DNA from 3 places in the Alkalihalobacillus sp. R86527 genome. Region 1 is predicted to be linked to each of the others. Evidence: a T-box and tRNA genes for the amino acid it is inferred to sense, from the RefSeq annotation. Region 1 holds a T-box; the other regions hold tRNA genes.

What was found. A T-box is a leader RNA that pairs with one kind of tRNA and senses whether it is charged. The one in region 1 lies ahead of serS (serine--tRNA ligase), so its partner is inferred to be a tRNA-Ser.
Positions count from the first base shown of each region.
Region 2: it has a tRNA-Ser gene. The T-box ahead of serS (serine--tRNA ligase) is inferred to sense a tRNA for this amino acid. The anticodon was not compared.
Region 3: it has a tRNA-Ser gene. The T-box ahead of serS (serine--tRNA ligase) is inferred to sense a tRNA for this amino acid. The anticodon was not compared.

Region 1 is NZ_JAXHBW010000001.1:156,378-163,492, forward strand. Features, by position in the region: gene serS (serine--tRNA ligase) at 1-1,203, opposite strand, end outside; T-box leader at 1,268-1,472, opposite strand; gene pdxT (pyridoxal 5'-phosphate synthase glutaminase subunit PdxT) at 1,539-2,132, opposite strand; gene pdxS (pyridoxal 5'-phosphate synthase lyase subunit PdxS) at 2,209-3,096, opposite strand; gene SJY16_RS00915 (serine hydrolase) at 3,282-4,601, opposite strand; gene guaB (IMP dehydrogenase) at 4,775-6,232, opposite strand; gene SJY16_RS00925 (YaaC family protein) at 6,349-7,115, shown strand, end outside.
Region 2 is NZ_JAXHBW010000001.1:1,462,926-1,470,040, reverse strand. Features, by position in the region: gene SJY16_RS07475 (MFS transporter) at 1-398, opposite strand, end outside; gene SJY16_RS07470 (hypothetical protein) at 499-777, shown strand; gene SJY16_RS07465 (superoxide dismutase) at 814-1,425, opposite strand; tRNA gene SJY16_RS07460 (tRNA-Phe) at 1,640-1,715, opposite strand; tRNA gene SJY16_RS07455 (tRNA-Met) at 2,018-2,094, opposite strand; tRNA gene SJY16_RS07450 (tRNA-Ser) at 2,184-2,276, opposite strand; tRNA gene SJY16_RS07445 (tRNA-Ile) at 2,284-2,360, opposite strand; tRNA gene SJY16_RS07440 (tRNA-His) at 2,374-2,449, opposite strand; tRNA gene SJY16_RS07435 (tRNA-Met) at 2,473-2,549, opposite strand; tRNA gene SJY16_RS07430 (tRNA-Asn) at 2,553-2,627, opposite strand; gene SJY16_RS07425 (DUF456 domain-containing protein) at 2,765-3,247, opposite strand; gene SJY16_RS07420 (Na/Pi cotransporter family protein) at 3,318-4,946, opposite strand; gene SJY16_RS07415 (DUF1189 domain-containing protein) at 5,168-5,950, shown strand; gene SJY16_RS07410 (NfeD family protein) at 6,008-6,661, opposite strand; gene SJY16_RS07405 (DUF1002 domain-containing protein) at 6,730-7,115, opposite strand, start outside.
Region 3 is NZ_JAXHBW010000001.1:2,032,888-2,040,002, reverse strand. Features, by position in the region: gene kapB (kinase-associated lipoprotein KapB) at 1-311, shown strand, start outside; gene trhO (oxygen-dependent tRNA uridine(34) hydroxylase TrhO) at 389-1,288, shown strand; gene SJY16_RS10400 (NRDE family protein) at 1,355-2,107, shown strand; gene SJY16_RS10395 (hypothetical protein) at 2,236-2,394, shown strand; tRNA gene SJY16_RS10390 (tRNA-Val) at 2,570-2,645, shown strand; tRNA gene SJY16_RS10385 (tRNA-Thr) at 2,695-2,770, shown strand; tRNA gene SJY16_RS10380 (tRNA-Leu) at 2,774-2,858, shown strand; tRNA gene SJY16_RS10375 (tRNA-Arg) at 2,883-2,959, shown strand; tRNA gene SJY16_RS10370 (tRNA-Ala) at 2,969-3,044, shown strand; tRNA gene SJY16_RS10365 (tRNA-Ser) at 3,049-3,141, shown strand; tRNA gene SJY16_RS10360 (tRNA-Gly) at 3,145-3,218, shown strand; tRNA gene SJY16_RS10355 (tRNA-Glu) at 3,226-3,300, shown strand; gene SJY16_RS10350 (transporter) at 3,544-3,888, shown strand; gene SJY16_RS10345 (YpjP family protein) at 4,016-4,663, shown strand; gene SJY16_RS10340 (hypothetical protein) at 4,715-4,936, shown strand; gene SJY16_RS10335 (YuzB family protein) at 5,142-5,381, opposite strand; gene trxB (thioredoxin-disulfide reductase) at 5,580-6,521, shown strand; gene SJY16_RS10325 (Hsp20/alpha crystallin family protein) at 6,555-6,998, opposite strand; gene SJY16_RS10320 (thymidylate synthase) at 7,102-7,115, shown strand, end outside.

The DNA of each region.
Region 1 (7,115 bases):
CTGGTAATTTTCTAGAATTGCAGCAACGGTTCTTCCGATCGCAAGGCCAGATCCATTTAACGTATGAACAAATTCAGGTTTACCGTTCTTTTCTCTACGGAATCGAATGCCTGCTCGACGTGCCTGGAAATCTTCAAAATTACTACAAGAAGAGATTTCTCTGTATGTTCCATAGCTTGGGATCCATACTTCAATATCGTATTTCTTAGCAGCAGTAAAGCCAAGATCAGCTGTACACATGCTCATGACACGGTATGGAAGCTCCAATAATTGAAGAACCTTTTCAGCATGTCCTGTAAGCTTCTCAAGCTCGTCATAAGAATCTTCTGGCTTCACAAAACGAACGAGTTCCACTTTGTTAAATTGATGCTGACGAATCAATCCTCTTGTGTCTCGTCCTGCAGATCCTGCTTCAGAACGGAAACATGCGCTGAATGCCGTATAAGCAAGGGGAAGATCAGCAAGATCAAGAATTTCATCACGGTGGAAATTCGTAACAGGCACTTCAGCCGTTGGGATCAAGAAGTAATCTTCTTCACGAATCTTGAAGGCATCTTCTTCAAACTTAGGTAACTGTCCTGTACCTGTCATGCTCTCGCGATTAACAAGGTAAGGAGGTAGAATTTCTTCATACCCGTGTTCAGACTCATGAAGGTCCATCATGAAGTTAATGAGAGAGCGCTCAAGTCGTGCACCTGCTCCTTTATAAAAAGCAAATCGGCTTCCAGTTACTTTAGATGCGCGTTCAAAATTAATGATATTTAAATCTGTTGCAATATCCCAGTGAGGCTTCGCTTCAAAAGAGAACTCTTTTCTCTCACCCCATGTACGTGCTTCCACGTTATCGTCTTCAGTTTCACCAACTGGTACGCTATCATGTGGAATGTTAGGAATATGGAGTAGGATTTCTTCAAGTTCACCTTCTACACCACGTAGCTCCTCATCAAGTCTTTTAACTTCGTCTCCCACTTCACGCATCTCTTTGATCAAGTGATCAGCATCTTGTTTTTCACGCTTATATTCAGCAATTTTCTTTGAAACTTCATTACGCTGTCCTTTAAGTTCTTCAGTCTTTGCAATAAGATCTCTTCTTCGCTGATCAAGCTCTTCAAAACGATCTAGACCTACAAGATCTTCACCACGTTTTGATAGTTTTTCTTTCACATCGTCAAAATTCTTTCGTAAGTATTTTAAATCAATCATGTCTTTTCCTCCTTTTTGTTACGATAAGCATCTCTCGGGAATACAAAAAAACCCTCATCCCCTGGAAAGGGACGAGAGCTACCCGCGTTGCCACCCTGATTGCAGACAAATGCCTGCCTCTTAACAGAATAACGGTCTGCTCCGAGAAAGCTTACTAATTTCAGCTTTCTACTCAGGGATGGATTCACAGGGTTCAATGATCGATTCTCACCAGCCATCGATTCTCTAAGCATTGAACATCTATTACTAATTCCCGTCAACGTTTTCGTATATCATGTATCACAAGCAGAGTTTTTATGCCCCGCTTCCTAGTACGTAATAATTTACACGAAAATTCACTCGGTTGCAAGTCCTTCTTTCTTAAACTCAAGGACCATGTCAATAAATAGTTGATGCATGCGATCATCATCCGTTAGTTCTGGATGATACGCACATGCTAGGAAGCGTCCATCACGTGCGGCAACAATTTTATCATTAAAGGTCGCAAGGACTTCTACACCTTCTCCGACTTCTTCAATATAAGGAGCTCTGATAAATACTCCGATGAAATCTTCATCTAATCCTTCAACTGTTAATGGTGCTTCAAAGCTTTCTCGTTGGCGTCCAAAAGCATTACGTTTTGCTGTAACATCCATAACGCCGATATGAGAGTCAGCCATTCCCTCAATACGCTCTGCAAGAAGAATAAGCCCTGCACATGTACCGAAGATCGGCTTTTCAGCAGCAAAAGCTTTCAAAGGCTCAAGAAATCCATATTGATTGATAAGGCGACGCATCGTTGTACTTTCTCCACCTGGCAGCACGAGGCCATCGAGATCATCGAGCTGCTCAATGCGTTTTACAACAACAATTTCCGCTTCTTTTGTTTGTAGTGCTTTCACATGTTCTCGAATTGCACCCTGCAGTCCGAGGACTCCAACTTTCACCATACTGCTTTCGACTCCTTTTATCTATATCTAAGTAAGACCCCCACCTCAATTGCTCAGGTGGGGGTGATTTAATGAATTACCAGCCGCGTTCCTGCATGCGTTCAGTTGGCTGAAGTGATGAAATTTCGATTCCTGGCATTGCAATACCAAGGTTTTTAGAAATCTTTGCGATCAATTCATAGTCTTGATAATGAGTTGTTGCTTCTACGATTGCCTTCGCAAATTTCTCTGGGTTATCTGATTTAAAGATACCAGAACCAACGAATACACCGTCAGAACCAAGTTCCATCATGAGGGCTGCATCCGCAGGAGTTGCGATTCCGCCAGCAGCGAAATTAACAACCGGAAGTCGTCCAAGTTCTTTAATTTGAAGAAGAAGCTCAAATGGCGCTTGAAGGTTTTTCGCTTCAGTCATTAGCTCATCTTCAGACATGCTTGAAATTTTACGGATTTGGGATTGAATAAGACGCTGATGACGCACAGCTTCAACAACGTTTCCAGTTCCAGGTTCACCCTTCGTACGAAGCATTGCAGCTCCTTCACCTACACGGCGCAGTGCTTCACCAAGGTTACGAGCACCACAAACGAAAGGAACAGTGTACTTACGCTTATCAAGGTGATATTCTTCATCAACTGGAGTCAATACTTCACTCTCATCAATATAGTCAACACCCATTGATTCAAGAACACGCGCTTCAACAATATGACCGATTCGGCATTTTGCCATTACTGGGATAGATACTGCATTCACTACTTCTTCTACGATAGTAGGATCAGCCATACGAGCTACCCCGCCTGCTGCACGAATATCGGATGGAACGCGCTCAAGTGCCATTACAGCAACTGCACCAGCTTCTTCTGCAATCTTTGCTTGCTCTGCGTTCACAACGTCCATAATGACGCCGCCTTTTTGCATCTCAGCCATACCACGTTTTACGCGATCTGTACCTGTTTGTTGATTCATCTATATTCCTCCCATATTTATATTAGATAATCGTTACTTTTAAAAACACCTACATCAAACGTTTCTATTGTAACATTTTTTCTAGGCTTGTCCTATCTTCTACGCTTTGATTTCCTAAAAGATTTTAAAAAATACTCTTCAAATATACATTTGAAGAGTATTTTCACCTTATTTCCTGAAAAATATTAGCTGAATAGTCCTTTAACAGCTCCTGCTGCACTACTCCAGATGCTTGAGAAGAAACCGCCGATCGCTCTCATCGTAAGCGTAAACCATCCGGCTTTCTCAACTGAATCAGTCGTTACAAGTGGTACTGAGGAACTTTTCTCTCCAGTTATATACCCAAGCTCTTCACCAGTTGCTTTGAGCATAACTTTCCCCACTTCCTCACCATTTTTTAACGGTGCCGTTAATTCACCATCTTTAGTGAGTAGTTTATCGTTCAGCTTATAATTAGTCTCGTACGCTTTTTCAGTTCCATTTTGTACGATCGCATTGAACGATTCTCCAGCTGCTACCTCTACTTCTTTTTCTTTCCCTTTTACAACGCTTAACGTGGAATCTTTCTCAACTTGATCACCTTTATTGATGATTGTTTTAGATTCAAAGTTATCGAATCCATAGTTAAGTAGTTTTGATGCCTCTTCAAAGCGTGCTTCGTAAGAATCTGTCTTCATCACCACTGAAATCAGGCGCATATCCCCTTGCTTGGCTGTACCAGTGAATGCGTACCCTGCAAGATCAGTCGAACCTGTTTTCAATCCGTCGATTCCTTCCACAGGATACTTGTTTGAATACACAAGTGAAGGAAGAAGCCAGTTCCAGTTCTTCATTTCGATTTCATCATCTGTACCTTCACGGAAGTTCTTTACTGGAATACTTGCAGTATCAAGAACTTCAGGGTAGTCCTTGATCAAGTGGTAAGCAAGAAGTGCAGTAGACCGTGCTGACATCATGTTCTCTTCGTTCGGGTCACCAGCAGGGTGATTCCCACGAAGGTCTTTGTTATTTAAACCAGAGCTGTTAACGAAACGGTATTCTTTCATTCCCATTTCTTCTGCTTTAGCGTTCATCATTTCAACAAACTTTGCTTCAGTTCCTGCAACATGTTCTGCAAGTGCCATAGTTGCAGCATTGGCTGAATAGATCGCCATCGCTTCGTAAAGTTCTTTTACTGAATACTGTGCGTCTGAACGAAGTGGTACATTGGAAAGACTTCTGTTTTGAGAAAGAATATGTATATTCTCGCTAATGCTAACTTTATCGTCCCAACTAATCTTCTTATTATGAATTTGTTCAAGTATTAAGTATTCTGTCATCATCTTCGTCATACTTGCCGGCGCGAGCGTTAATTCTGGGTCTTTCTGATAAAGAATCTTTCCAGACTCTGCATCGACCAGAATCGCAGCTTTTGCTTTAACATCTGGTGCTTCTGCAGCTTCTGCATAGCTTCCTGCACCGAACGTGCCTGCTAAAAGTAATACAAATGCCATAGTCAAAATCATGGCTTTAAAACCAAGGTTTTTCAACCCTTACACCTCCAACTGAGTCTCACATAACCGCTATTTTATCATAACTAAAATTAAAAAAATAGATAGAGGAAAGCCCCCTATCTACTTTTCTAACGTATTTAGTTCAATTTGTCACAGACATGATAAAACTTCCATCAAAAGTACTATTAAACGGAATAATTTGGCGCTTCCTTCGTTACTTGAACATCATGCGGATGACTTTCACGAAGACCTGCCCCAGTAATTTTCACAAACTGGCTATCTTCTCTTAAAGAATCTAGCGTCCTTGTTCCACAGTACCCCATACCAGAACGGATTCCTCCGAGTAGCTGATGAATCGTATCACCAAGTGGGCCTTTGTAAGGAACTCGGCCTTCTATACCTTCTGGAACGAGCTTAGACATATTTTCCTGGAAATAACGGTCCTTACTGCCTTTTTCCATTGCTCCGATCGAGCCCATACCTCGGTACACTTTAAACTGACGGCCTTGATAAATCTCACGTTCACCAGGACTTTCATCTACACCTGCTAGAATACTTCCGAGCATAACTGCATGTCCACCCGCAGCGATTGCTTTTACGATGTCCCCAGAGAACTTGATTCCTCCGTCAGCAATAATACTTACTCCATGTTTCCGTGCTTCAGTCGCGCACTCATAAACGGCAGTAACTTGAGGAACACCTACACCAGCGATAACACGAGTCGTGCAGATCGACCCTGGACCAATTCCTACTTTCACTACATCTGCTCCAGCTTCAATAAGTGCTTTCGTTCCTTCAGCTGTTGCTACGTTACCTGCAATGATTGTAAGGTCAGGATACTCTTCACGAATTTCACGAACCTTATTGATAATTCCAGCTGTATGACCATGTGCTGAATCAAGCACGATGACGTCAACACCAGCTTCAACGAGCTTCTTAACGCGCATAACAGCATCAGTTGTGTTTCCAACTGCTGCGCCTACAAGTAAACGCCCGCTGTTATCTTTTGCAGATTGAGGAAACTGGATGACTTTTTCAATATCTTTAATGGTAATCAGCCCTCTGAGCGTCCCATCATCATCTACTAGAGGTAGCTTCTCAATACGATGTTGTTGTAGCACACGCTCTGCTTCTTTAAGCGTCGTTCCAACAGGAGCTGTTACAAGGTTTTCTTTCGTCATTACTTCTTTGATTTGAATGGAATAATCTTCGATAAAACGGAGATCTCTGTTCGTAAGAATTCCAACTAGTTTTCTTTCGTCATTTACAATCGGGACGCCGGAAATTCTGTATTTACCCATAAGGTGCTCAGCATCGAATACTTGATGCTCTGGTGTTAAGAAGAAGGGATCAGTGATAACGCCACTTTCAGAGCGCTTCACACGGTCAACATGCTCAGCTTGATTTTCAATAGACATACTCTTGTGAATAATACCAAGACCACCTTGACGAGCCATTGCTATAGCCATAGGAGCTTCTGTCACAGTATCCATACCTGCACTGATTATCGGGACATTCAGTTTCAAGTTCTCTGTTAGCTTTGTTTCTACAGATACCTCTCTTGGAAGCACATCAGAAAAAGCTGGTGTTAATAACACATCATCGAAGGTTAGCCCTTCTTTTGCAAATTTTGTTTCCCACATCCCTTTCATCCTCCTCTAGTCGTTCTTATCGAAAATTTATTAGTAGCTTATCAATTGGTTAAACTAGTGTCAAGAAAGATTAAATAAGTTTGAATTATCAAACAGGGAGGCTCTTTATGGGATACACAGAACCAGTCAATACATCTTGGCATGCTTTTCACTCGTCTACTTATGTTCAACAGTATCTCAATAAATGCTATTCTAAGTTAGGTTTTGATGATGCCGAAAGAAAAAGTTACGATAATTGCTACCGATTTATTTACTTTATGGAATATGGCGATCGTTATTTTAAACACGCTCGTGCAGCAGACACTGAGTTGAAGCCTATCCTTCTGTTTTATGGAATGATTCAACTGTTGAAGGGATGTTTGCTAACCCTTGATCCAAACTATCCTGGCGATACTCTCGTATTAGCTCATGGTGTAACCTCAAGAAAAAGGAAGAAACGTCAGTACTCATTTCTCCAAGATGAAGTGAAAGGACAAAAAAATGGTCTTTTCGAATACTTTTCAAGAAAAATGTTTCATGTGAAACAGGTCGAAGGAGAAAAGTATCAAATGAACAATCTGCTGAGCCTAATTCCTGAAATAGCTCCTCTCTTTGGACAGCTATCTGAAAAAGTGACGAGTTATAAAATTGAACCTATCTCCTTAAACTCTTTTACCATCTCTTCTCACATTTTAGATTCATTAAATATGACGATTGAACGCTTTGAAAACTATCTTAAGCAGCAGATACTAGTAGACGTTATATCTGTGTCAGCTCCTGAACGTGGAAAACTTGAAGTATGCTTAGATGCCAACGTTACATCTCTTCACTCTAGACCATTCTTATCAGCCGGCAAAGATCTTTACCTCCCTGCAAAACGATCCCAGTATAATAC
Region 2 (7,115 bases), 1.3 Mb from region 1:
ATTTCAAATGTTAAGACATTGAATGCTAACCAGTAAAAACCAAATCCAATTCCTAACAACGCTCCTAGTAAAATAAGCAAGTGCCCTGCATTTTGTCCTAAGAACAGAACAGTAATATAAAACAGCGCCAAGAAAATAACTCCGATTCTTAGAACGATTACTCGATCCATCTTTTTAGCCCATCTACCAGCTAAAATAAAAGTGAGCGGTTGGCTGATGACTACAGAGAGGTTGTATATCCCAATGTCTGCAAATTCACCGGTTTGCTTCCATACATAAACGTTTACGAATGTATTGGATAGTGCGATGCTCAAGGCATATAATCCACCTATCGTTAAAAGCAACAATAGGTCTTTTGTAACTTCTATATCACCCATCACATGTTTAAGAACTTTCATAGCGAACTCCCCTTTTTTCCTCCACCCTTATTTTGTATTAATTCTTCTTCCTTATGCGAAAGATTCCAAAAGGGCAAGATGTTTTTGAAAGGAGAGTTTTATGTATTATTTCATCTATACGGGGGATGTTATTCCCGAGCATTTAATGAATAAACTTATAACAGAGTTGTTTTTAGAAGCTACAAAAGTCGGCCATACCTATACATATACTGAAGATAAAAATTCGATAGCGATTTCTTCAGTATTCATCTCAATTAGAACGAACCAGATTTTCGTTTCTAGCCCCTATGATTATTGTGATGGTTGCGTGATAACAGATACCGTTATTCACTATATTTTAAGAAATCTAGGAAGTTTATATACGGTAATAGAACCATAAAACCCCCTGGCAATGTTGCCAGAGGGTTTTGATAAATTATTTTGCAGCTTCGTAACGTTTAGCTACTTCATCCCAATTAACTACATTCCAGAATGCACTAATGTAATCTGGACGCTTGTTTTGATATTTAAGATAATATGCGTGCTCCCAAACATCTAATCCAAGAATTGGAGTAATGCCTTCCATTACAGGAGTATCTTGGTTTGGAGTACTAGTAATTTCAAGCTCTCCACCTTTAACGATTAGCCATGCCCAACCAGAACCGAAACGTCCTGCAGCAGCACTTGCAAATTCGTCTTTGAAGCTTTCAAAGCTTCCGAATTTCTTTTTGATTGCTTCGCTTAGGTTACCTGATGGTTCACCGCCACCATTTGGACTAAGTACTTGCCAGAAAAGAGTATGGTTAGCATGTCCGCCACCATTATTTCTTACTGCAGTACGAATACCTTCAGGTACTGCGTCAAGGTTGCCTAGAAGATCTTCAAGGCTTTTGTCTGCTAGATTTTCGTGACCCTCAAGAGCACCGTTAAGCTTTGTAACATAAGCATTATGGTGTTTACCATGATGGATCTTCATTGTTTCTTCGTCAATATGTGGTTCTAGTGCGTTAAAATCGTAAGGTAGTTGTGGTAGTTCAAATTTAGCCATTGTAAATCTCCTCCTTTAAAATATGTAACTCCCCGTAACTAGGCTTTCATTGTCACAAGGCGTGATTACGATGTATCACATTTTTACAGTAGCAGATTTATCAACTGTTTTCAAATGATTAACATCCAATATCCTAGCCACTTTTTATATTTCCACATATAAAGAATCATAAACATAAAAAAACCACCCAATAGGTGGTGAATCGAATTATTAATGGTGGCTCCGGACGGAATCGAACCGCCGACACGTGGATTTTCAGTCCACTGCTCTACCGACTGAGCTACAGAGCCGAGTTTGTTAATTTGTCCATCAGTTTGTAATGTGTAAAACCACTGTCCCTTCCTCTTCTAGCAATGCTTCGAAGCTTGCTGAGTCGGGACAACTCGTCGGATATTCAATGATGTTTTGCTCGTTGCTCTACCGACTGAGCTACAGAGCCAAGAGATTTTGTTTATAACAATATGTATTGTGAAAGTGTTGATCATTTCCGATTGAAAGAAATAATACAAAGTTATGAGTTTAGTTTGCCCCTAAAGGGACTCCGATTAAAAATTAACAAGGAAGATAAATCGACGTAGTTATTTTTTAAAATTGGTTGCGGGAGCAGGATTTGAACCTGCGACCTTCGGATTATGAGCCCGACGAGCTACCGAACTGCTCCATCCCGCGACGATAAAATGTAATTGTGCTTTACTTGCTTCTTTATTAAGAGGGCTGTTTCTTCCTCTTCTAACTCTCTGGCTACGAAAGAAATAAAATGGCGGAGGAAGAGGGATTCGAACCCCCGCGGGCCGTTAAGCCCCTGTCGGTTTTCAAGACCGATCCCTTCAGCCAGACTTGGGTATTCCTCCGAGCACTTGGTGGACCCTGCAGGACTCGAACCTGCGACCGGACGGTTATGAGCCGTCAGCTCTAACCAGCTGAGCTAAGGGTCCTTATGTAATTAAATGGGGCGGCTGATGGGAATTGAACCCACGAGTGCCGGAATCACAATCCGGTGCGTTAACCACTTCGCCACAACCGCCATGTTGTATCGTTTAGAATATATGGTAGCGGCGGAGGGGATCGAACCCCCGACCTCACGGGTATGAACCGTACGCTCTAGCCAGCTGAGCTACACCGCCATATGGCTCCACAGGTAGGATTCGAACCTACGACCGATCGGTTAACAGCCGATAGCTCTACCACTGAGCTACTGTGGAATAATATCTCTTAACGACAAGAATAACTATATCATGAGAAACGAAAGAAAGTCAATAACTTTTGCAATATAATTTTCTTGGCTGAAAAATCAGCGATGAAATTACTATAGCATGGTTTCTGTTCTCCATCAAGATTTCTATAGAATATACACCAAAAAGATTGCAATCATAGCCGCTTGAATAAGTCCTTTCATTAAAGCTCCTCCAAGAAAACCAAGTAAAGATCCTACTCCTACTTTAAAAGATTCCTTTAAAGGTTTGCGATGCAAAACTAACTCTGCTCCAACTGCTCCAATAAATGGCCCAAGTATGATTCCAAGAAACGGAATAACAAATGGGCCCAGAAGCAAACCAATTGTACTACCCCAAATTGCAGCTTTTGATCCGCCATACTTTTTAACCCCAAATAAATTGCTGGCATAGTCAGCAAGGAACAATAGAGATGTCAACATTATCTCAAAAATCCAGAAAGAAATAGTCATCGAACTAAACTCAAACGATAAACCATAGACAATAAAACCTATGTATATAAAAAGCACTGATGGAATAATCGGATAAATGAGTCCAATAAAAGCAACTATGAATAGTGCTGTTATGATGGCCCAATATAAAATATCCATGAGCTCTCCCCCTTTTCCTTCTATTATATAGTATGAAAAAAGCCAGGGCTACATTAGCCCTGACCCATTATTAATCTTCACCAATAACTGCTTCTGCAATATTCACAGCATGATCCCCGATACGTTCAAGATTACTGATCATATCGACAAAAACGATTCCTGCACTACCCGTGCATTCGCCTTCGTTCAGCCTTAAAATATGCTGTTTACGAAGAGATCTTTCCATTTTATCTATCTTATCTTCTAACTTCACAACTTCCTGAGCTTTCTCAACATCCCATTTATCTAATGCATCGAATGCTTCTTGAAGAGTTGTAAGGGTCAGTTCAAACATTTGATCAAGATCTTTCATTGCACCGTCTGTCATTTTCACTTTGTTGCTAATTTGATAATCAACAAGCTCAACGATGTTTTCCATATGATCTCCAACACGTTCAATATCACGTACAGAATCCATCAACATACCGTGACGAGTTGATTCTTCACCTGAAAGAGATGTTGCCGAAAGCTGAATTAAGTAATCCGTGATTTTTGTATCTAGATTATTGATAGCTTCTTCATACTGAGCAGTCTTTTCGGCGCTCTTCTGTTCTTTTGAAGTTACATATTTAGAAGCTTCTTTTACACCTTTATAAGCAAACTCGCTCATTCGGATAACTTCTTCTTTTGCCTGACCAAGAGCAACAGATGGAGAACGTTCTATAAAGACTGGGTCAAGATGTTTTGGTTTATACTCAATTGTTGTATCATCCCCTGGAATAATCTTCGTAACAAGAAAAGCAAGTCCTGCAATAAACGGGAATTGTACAACTGTATTTGTTATATTAAATATCCCATGTCCAAATGCAATCGTCATCTCTGGAGTTAGGTTTAATTTTGCTTGAAGGTATTCAATTAACGGCGTATAAGCAAATAGGAAAATTAAGAAAACCGCTGTTCCTATTAGGTTAAAGATTACGTGTGTAAGAGCTGTTCGTCTCGCCGCAACTGATGCACCGATCGACGCTAACACCGCTGTAATCGTTGTACCGATATTATCTCCAAACAAAACAGGTAACGCAGCTTGTAAATCAAGCGCATTTTGGGAAAACAGTCCCTGAAGCACACCAATAGTCGCGCTTGAGCTCTGCACGATTACTGTAAATACTGTCCCGATTACTACACCAAGGATTGGGTTTGAACTCATGCTAACTGTAAGTTCTTGAAATGATTCAAGTGATCTTAAAGGCTTCATTCCTGAGCTCATCAATTCGAGACCAAAGAATAGAGCACCAAATCCGAATACGATTTGACCCGCGTAGTTCACTTTCTTTTTCTTAAAGAAGAAAATCAGAATTGAACCTACAGCAATAATAGGCAATGCGTAATCTTTAATCGGAAAACCGATAATGAATGCTGTAACAGTCGTACCAATGTTGGCGCCCATTACAACACCGATAGCTTGTTTTAACGTCATAAAACCTGCATTTACAAGCCCTACGGTCAAAACAGTTGTTCCTGAACTACTCTGAATTAAAATTGTAACTATAATCCCTGCAAGTACACCCATGAAAGGGTTCGTTGTGAAGCGGTCTAATATATCTCTTAACCGATCGCCCGCTGATCTTTGAAGGCCATCACCCATATACTTAAGTCCAAACAGGAAAATACCTAGACCTCCCACAAATTGAAAGATCATCTCCTGAACGTTGAGTTCCATCATTTCAACCCCTTGCACCATTTTATTTTTTCGACAATACTCAACAAAGTCCCTTGTCTATTATCTACATCACCCTTTCTTTTGTAAAGACTAAATATAGATTTTGTAATTAATAATTTAGGAAGGGAAATAAAAAGTTTGAATGAGTTTATTGTTCCCCAAGAGGTTTATAAGATAAACTAGTTTAGAGGTTTGTGTAATTTATGGAAGGAGATTTGATTTTGAACATATTTAAGCAACTATTTTATAGCTTGTATTCTCCAAAGATGATGGCTCGTTTCCGGTTCCAAAAGCTCGGTAAACCCATTCTCTATGTATTTCTTTTAATGTTACTCGCATCAGTACCAGTGGGAATACTTACCACAGTCACATTCACAAATGCGTACGATGAACTTAAATCACATATAAAGGATGTTCCTAATTTCGAGCTAGTAGATGGGAAGTTATCTGCTGACCAAAACAAGCCATTTATTAAAAGTGAAAACGGCGATACGTTTCTTTTTGATACTACTGGTGCGACTAAACCAGATGACGTAGACAAATATCAATCTGTTACTGCCTTTTTAGGTGATCGATTGATGATTAAAGACGCTGGTACGGTTCAAGAGTTCAATTATAGTAATTTCAGTACGATGAGTTTTACAAAACAGGAAGTTATAGAGCTTTCGGAAAACCTCGACGATTTATTGCCTATTTTTATTCCTTTAGTTATTTTTGTTGTTTACCTCCTTCAAACAGGACTTAAGTTCATAGGTGTTACTGTCCTTGCCACGATTGGATTGCTATTGAAAAACATTACGAAGAGAAAAGTTTCCTATAAACAACTATGGGTGCTTTCAGCGTATTCGGTTACAATTCCTACAATGTTTTTTGCGATTATGGGATTGTTAAGAACACAAGTACCTTTTGGCTTTTTACTATATTGGCTAGTTGCCATCATGCTATTATTTATGGTACTCAAAGAAATTCCGCTTCCAAAAAAGCGCTCTACGGAAACTAATTAATTTAACCTACCTCACAATATAAATAATCCCCTCGGATGATTCCGAGGGGATTATTTATTATACTGGTTGAGTTTCATCGCTTATTTTTTCTTCTACAAGAATTCTCGTGCCATCTACGTCAGTAATCGTTACCCATGTACCTTCATTTATCCATCTTCCAACTGAAACTGCACTGTATTTCTTATTATTCACTTCAATCGTTCCACTAGGTCTGAAAGGTGTAATCGCTTTTGCGGTATGACCCACAAGACTCTTGTATTCACTATTCATCGAGTTATAGCCTAATTCACTGCTCAGTTGATCTCTTAAGGTCATCTTCGTCCACATCTTTCTAGGCGTAAATACTTTCAAGAACAGAAATGACGCAGCTGCTCCTAAAAGAAAGCCACTTGAAACAAGAAGTCCATATAAGAAAGTAGGAGATGGTAACGCAACCGCAGTAACCATGATTAGAAGACCAATTATACCAAACGTACCATCATTTAATAATTTTCCGTCAAGGACTACTAATCCTAAACCTACTGCAAAAACAAGTGCCATCCAAAGGATCGATACTGTAGAAGTAAGATGGAAATTGAAATATAACGTTAAAATCAAAATTCCAATCAGGCCAAAAATCCCCTTTGTTCTAACGAGAATTTCGCCGAATAAGAATACGATTCCTAACAAGACGACGATGAATCCAATCGTAGGTATAGCTAATATATCCACCCAAATTCGCCTCCCTATTTATTCCTCTTTCCTATATACGAATGAAATCCAAAAAAGTTTCTCAGTTTTTAAGATTGAAACGCTCCAGCAATACTATCGATAATTGATTTTACAAAATCGATAAACTTACTAATGAAATTTTTTGTTTCTTCTTTATTTAAAAATTCATTAAGATCTTCTTTCGCATTTTCTAATTGACTTCTCACTTGATCCCAATCTATATCTAGATTTTTCATCCGCTCGAATAATGCAACCAGCCCGTCTAACTCCTCGCTTGTTAATTCAATTCCAGAATCATTAGCTTTCTGTTGAATAAGATCTTTAAGCTCTTTTTCTGTCTCAGGTGGATTCGTTGAAATTTCATCTTTAATTTTTGTCATGAGTTCTGTAGCCTTATCCGCTCCAATACTCTCACTAAGCTTAGCGGTTTTAACAAGTTCTTCATTCGCGACTT
Region 3 (7,115 bases), 1.9 Mb from region 1:
ACGTGAAAACTCCTAAAGTAGTTATAAAGATACTTGCCGTTATTAAACATCCGACTCAAGGAGATTTGCATAATCCTAAACAGCTTGATGTACCGTTATTTCATCAGCGCAAAGCACTTTCACAGTTTGAAAAAGCGCTTGTTCCAGTATCAGCAACCAACCATTATGATGAGGAAGTTCCAGATTATCACCAATCATTAAAAGAAGCGGTGGAGACTCAAGCCAATGAGTTGAAGCACGAAGGTGGGCGCTGGGCAGAAGCATCCTTGATCGAACTTGAAAAGCTTAAAGACGAATATTTTACTTCTTAATCCTCACCTTTACATTACAACAGAAATCAGGTAAGATTTAATACTGATTTTAGAACTCGCAAAAGGTGGTTTTTGACTTGCAATCAGAAGCTTCAGCATATCAAGTGCTGTTATTCTATAAGTATGTAGAAATTGAAGATCCCGAATACTTCGCTAGAAAGCATCTCAAATTTTGTGAATCTATAGATTTAAAAGGTAGAGTGCTTATAGGAAAAGAAGGGATAAATGGTACTGTCTCTGGGCCTAAAGAATGCACAGAACAATATATGAAAGAGTTAACGAATGATCCGCGATTTGCTGATATCGAATTTAAAATTGACGACGCAGAGTCGCACACATTTAAAAAGATGCATGTACGTGCCCGAAACGAAATTGTATCACTACGTCTTGATGACGATATTGATCCAAATGAGACAACGGGAAATTATTTAGAACCGAAAGAATTTATGAATGCCCTTGAAAGTGGTGATGTGATTGTGATCGATGCGCGTAATGATTATGAATACGATATCGGTCACTTTAGGAATGCAATCCGACCAAATATTAAAGCATTTCGTGAATTACCTGAGTGGATTGAAGAAAATTTATCCGATCAAAAGGATAAGAAAGTACTTACTTATTGTACTGGTGGAATTCGTTGCGAGAAGTTTTCAGGCTATTTAAAGAAGAAAGGTTTTAACGACGTTTCACAGCTACATGGTGGCATCGTGACATATGGAAAAGATCCAGACGTACAAGGGAAGTATTTTGATGGGAAATGCTTTGTATTTGATGACCGCCTGGCTGTTGATGTGAATCAAACGGATGAGGCCACGGTTGTTGGCAAATGCTATCACTGTGGGACTGAGGCAGATATGTACATCAACTGTACAAACGTTCAGTGTGATAAACTTCACATCGTTTGTGATGACTGTCTAGATTCTCATCAGCGCTACTGCTCATCATCTTGTAAAGAAATTTCAATGTCACACCAATAACGTTTTGAAGAAGCACAGTGTCGGCCACTGTGCTTCTTTTACATAGTAGAGGAAAGGGGGGGAAGTATGTGTCTAATAGCGATTGCGATCGATCAAAACCCTGAGTATCCATTTATCTTGATTGCAAATCGGGATGAATTTTATGAGAGACCAACAGAAGGAGCTCATTTTTGGAAAGATCAGCCTAACCTTTTGGCGGGAAGGGATTTAAAGGCGTACGGTACATGGCTCGGAGTATCAGTTGAAGGGAAAATTGCAGCCTTAACAAATTTTCGTGAACCTTCAGAACCAGATAAAGAACAATCAAGAGGTGAACTACCTGTTCGTTTCCTCACTCAAAACGTGGAAGCTTACGACTATTTGGTCAACCTTCAAAGTTTGAAAGCGAACTATAATGGCTTTAATTTAATTGCAGGTCGTTTTGATGAACTATATTATTATTCAAATCGAGAAAATGAAGTCAGAAAAATACAAGAGGGCATCCACGCAGTAAGTAATCATCTTTTGAATACTAGCTGGCCCAAAGTTAATCTTCTAAAAGAAAATTTATCAACTTATCTTTCTCAAAATGAGGACCCTGTTCCTGAGGAGCTTTTGAAATTACTTGATCATGAAGTAGTAGCACTCGATCGAGATCTCCCCGATACTGGAATTTCACTAGAATGGGAAAGAATGTTGTCATCCATATATATTCAATCAAACACTTATGGAACTCGTGCCCAGACAATCATTATGGTTTCTAATACAGGAGAAGTAACGTTCGTTGAAAAAGCTGGTAAAAATATAAACAAGTTTCAATTTTTCATTGATCCTTCATAATACGTGCTTTGCTAGAATACATTATATCTTACCTTAACAATTACCATTCGATTATGGTAACAAAGACCTGGTTTCAAATAGGTCTTACAGGGGTATTTAAGAGTTACTAAGTATGAGGAGGGGTTTTATTGAAACGAAAGCGTCACTATGTTGAAGAACAGCTATTAAGGGAAGCCTCTAATATTCGTGAGTATCGAAAATTAGATGTAGAAGTGATTGCAAAGAAATACCCTGAACGCAGTGCGCCTCCAAAGAAAAATAAAACTCTCGTCCAAACGTCAGTCTAAGCAGGGGGGAATCCCTCTGCTTTTTTATTTCAAAAAAACTATTGCATAACATCAAAATAATTGATAAGATAAATCTTGTCCTCATAAAACAACTTCTTTCGACAAACATTTAATAAAATTAAGTGTTGACGAGAGTAACCATGTAGTTATACAATATAGAGGTCGCTGTTTATTTGGAGGATTAGCTCAGCTGGGAGAGCATCTGCCTTACAAGCAGAGGGTCGGCGGTTCGAGCCCGTCATCCTCCACCATTTATTTTTCCCGAGAGGGCACAAATTAGAATTTAATTACATAGTTTTTGCCGGTCTAGCTCAATTGGTAGAGCAACTGACTTGTAATCAGTAGGTTGGGGGTTCAAGTCCTCTGGCCGGCACCACACGCGGGTGTGGCGGAATTGGCAGACGCGCTAGACTTAGGATCTAGTGTCTTACGACGTGGGGGTTCGAGTCCCTTCACCCGCACCATTTGAATAGTAACATTTTATTTATGCGCCCGTAGCTCAATTGGATAGAGCGTCTGACTACGGATCAGAAGGTTAGGGGTTCGACTCCTCTCGGGCGCACCATACATATTTGGGGCCTTAGCTCAGCTGGGAGAGCGCCTGCCTTGCACGCAGGAGGTCAGCGGTTCGATCCCGCTAGGCTCCACCATATTGGAGGAATACCCAAGTCTGGCTGAAGGGATCGGTCTTGAAAACCGACAGGGGCTTAACGGCCCGCGGGGGTTCGAATCCCTCTTCCTCCGCCATTTGCGGGTGTAGTTTAGTGGTAAAACCTCAGCCTTCCAAGCTGATGTCGTGGGTTCGATCCCCATCACCCGCTCCAATATTGTGGCCCGTTGGTCAAGCGGTTAAGACACCGCCCTTTCACGGCGGTAACACGGGTTCGAATCCCGTACGGGTCACCATTTTCAAAGAAGTTTACAGGCTTCTCACCCAAGGGTTCCCCTGCAGAAGTCACTCCAAGATGATAGTTCAGCAGGACTAGCTAACGCGTCGGAATCCCGTACGTGTCACTATTTTCATTGAAGCTTCATTTGAAAATAAATAATTGATTATCGGCAGCACACTCAATGAGGTGCTTTTTTTGTTGTTCAAAATGAACCTCTCACGCGGATAGGGCATACAGTGTCTATATCAAGTGAGAAGGGATGGAACATATGTATAGTGAAGAGCATGAACACATTGAATATCACATTCATACCTATCATAATCCTAGGCAACAACAGGAGCGGGTGATGCAGCCACCTTCAAGTCCGCCATCGACCGCGCCACAAATGCCACAGTCACAGCAAGTAGGGGCTCAAGCTGTTGATCCATTTGCGATTAAAGGCTGTTTATTCCGCTACACATATATTTGGATGAAAGGTGGAAATAGATTCTGGTTTTGGCCTGTTTATGTTGGACGAAAGTCGGTATCTGGCTTTCGCTGGACGGGACGGAGATGGGTTTATACAGGAATTGATCTGAACAGAATTGAAATGTTTACTTGTTAAAACGTTGAGCGCTTTTTAATTAAAGCGCTCAAATTATGTCACAGAATATTCGAAAAACAACTGGCATTTTATTCTTCTTCATGGGACAATATAAGAAACCTTTTCATGAGAAAGTCAGGTGTAGACATTGAGCTTTCCATTATGGACAAGAAAGCTATTTGTAGCATTCATAGCAGTAATCACACTAGGAACCGTCATTCCAACGGAATATTTACAGGATATAAAACCCGAACAAACAGCTGAAGCAAATTATCAGAAAGAAGTTTCGTCACATGTTGTCGAGGCTGATCCTCCCGATTTATTTGAAGGAATAGAGTCTAGTCCTATAGAATGGCCAGACATTGCTTCATTTTCTCCTTCCTCTGAAGTAGTAGAGGGATTTGTTTCCTACGCAACACTCAGAACGGAAGAGTTAGGAATACAAAAGTTTGGCGATACGATTGCGAATCGTGTAGGCTCAGAATACATAAATGTAATTGTTCCGAAAGTAAATGAGGTCATTACTTCTAAAATAGAAAAATTAGATGTGGATGCCGTTCGTTCACTTCGCTTGACGGATAATCCGGCGGGCGGTTATGGTGAACGTATCGTACATGTATACAATGAACAAACAGGAAATGATTTGATGAGGTTCCATGTTCGTCGAGACCATCCGCCTCAAGAAGGCTACTGGTTTAACTTCCATTATCATGACGATAACGATAATTTTAGTGAGCATCATGAAGTGGGTAAAATTTATTGGGATAAAAACACTCCGCCTAGATGGCTCTCTTAATGAGAGGCTTGCGGGGTGTTTCTGTTTAATTGGAAGGAGAATAGATAAAAGATGGAACTCGTTCAATGTATTAGAGATGTTTTTGAAGAAGATCCATTAACTGGCACTGAAAACGGAAGGAAGCTCTTTAGGAAGGGAAACTTTTACCCAGCTTATCAAGACGATCAAGATAATTGGGTAACTGTTGATGATGAAGGGGAACATCACATTATCGCAAGTGGTGAAACACCAATAGAGGATTTTTGGTTTCTATATCGATTCCGAATCGCATAAGAAAACGCTGCTCATTCGAGCAGCGTAACATTATTTCTTTTTAGGGCGCGCATTCTGCGGGCCTCTTTTTTTATTCATTTGAAGAGCATCTTCACCGTTCTTCATGCCCTGTTCACCTGTTTTAGGGTCATAGCCATTACGATTCTTCATCGAGTAAACCTCCTTTAAGAGTGTCACTCATTACTATGCCCTGATCATTCTTAAATTAAAACATTGGGTTCTCTTCAATAAACTGATAAACATTTTGAACAAGCTCATCCGATGATGTGGCGGTTACACGCTCACCATTCACGAGACAATACATTTCCTGGCTACATAACGTGCAGTGTCCTAAACAAGAATATTCTAAAACATCGAGATCGTCGTCTTTTTCGAGAATCTCCATTGCTTTATGTGAACCACTCGATAGATTGCTCATGCAAAATTCAACGATTGGATTCATGATCTTATCACCTCAATACAAATTGCAATATCTACACGGTATCCATTTTATCAATAAGGAATGGAAATGAACAACCTTTTGCATGTGAGCAATATAATAATCACTTTTTAATAAATAAGATATACTAATGAGTAAAGAATATGGTTTAATTCTCATAAAAAAGGAAAAATAACATAATGAAGTTTTAAGAGGAGGGTCATTATGTATAAAGCAGTTATCGTAGGAACTGGACCAGCAGGTTTAACAGCTGCAATTTATTTAGCAAGAGCGAATATGGAGCCACTCGTAATTGAGGGACCAGAACCAGGTGGCCAATTAACATTAACAACGGATGTTGAGAATTTCCCTGGGTTTGCTGATGGAATACTAGGCCCAGAGTTGATGGAGAATATGAAGAAGCAGGCTCTACGGTTCGGAGCAAGAATTGAAAGAGGCTGGGTTAAGGATATCGATTTCTCGAAAAAGCCTTATACATTAAAGACGGATACACTTGGTGATGTCGAAGCGGAATCTGTGTTGATTTCAACTGGTGCGTCTGCGAAGCTATTAGGGATTCCAGGAGAATCTGAGAACATGGGTAGAGGTGTTAGTACTTGTGCAACATGTGATGGATTCTTTTTCAGAAATAAGAAGATTGTTGTAATAGGTGGCGGCGATTCCGCGATGGAGGAGGCAACTTTCCTTACCAAATTTGCTTCAGAAGTTACAGTTCTTCATAGAAGGGATGAACTTAGGGCTTCAAAGATTATGCAGGAGAGAGCAAGAAATAATGAGAAAATTACATGGAAATTAAACTCTTCGCCTGTTGAAGTCGTTTCTGACGGACGTAAAGTTAGTGGTATTAAAGTAAAGGACAGTGATTCCGGGAAAGAAGAGACAATCGACACAGATGGTATCTTTGTAGCGATTGGCCATAAGCCCAATACTGACTTTCTACAAGGTAAGATTGATATGGATGACAAAGGCTATATCAAAGTTGAACCAGGGACAACGCGGACGAATCTACCGGGAGTTTTCGCATGTGGAGATGTGCAGGACTTTACTTATAGGCAGGCCATCACAGCAGCAGGCACAGGTTGTATGGCTGCTATGGACTGTGAAAGATTCCTTGAAGGAAATGCGTTTATTGATTGGAGTATGTAGTAAAGAAACGGAGGGAGTGAACCCTCCGTTTTTCTATTGGATGTCTAAATAATTTATGGTATCTTTTATACGATCTTTCTTAGGTATCTTTATTTCGAGGATACCATTTTTATATTTACCTTTCATATTCTCCATTGAAAAGGTATATGGCAGTTTAATTATTCTGCTAGTACTCGAATATGCTCTTTCCTGTTTATAGTACTTCTGCTTATCGTTACGTTCTTCTTGGAAACGATCCGATTCAATTGAGATACGTAGGCCATCACCTAATGGCTCAACTTTTATTTGGTCTTTAGAGATGCCGGGAAGTTCAGCTTCGACGATAAAAGCCGTATTCGTTTCATAAAGATCTACTCGAAAAGCCTGCTGAGGAAGTAGGTTAGAAAACGGATCCTTGAAGAAGTCATCAAATGTATTTAACCAATTTTGAAGGTTTGGATCTTGAAGAATTTTTGGAAGTTTGTCTCCTTTTCCCATTTCACAAATCATCCTTTCCTTAATTTCTCATATAACATATGATGTGTGAATGAGAACGTTCCAGTGGTACAATAATTTATAGCGCTTGTATAGGAGGGAAAGCATGAAAACATATTT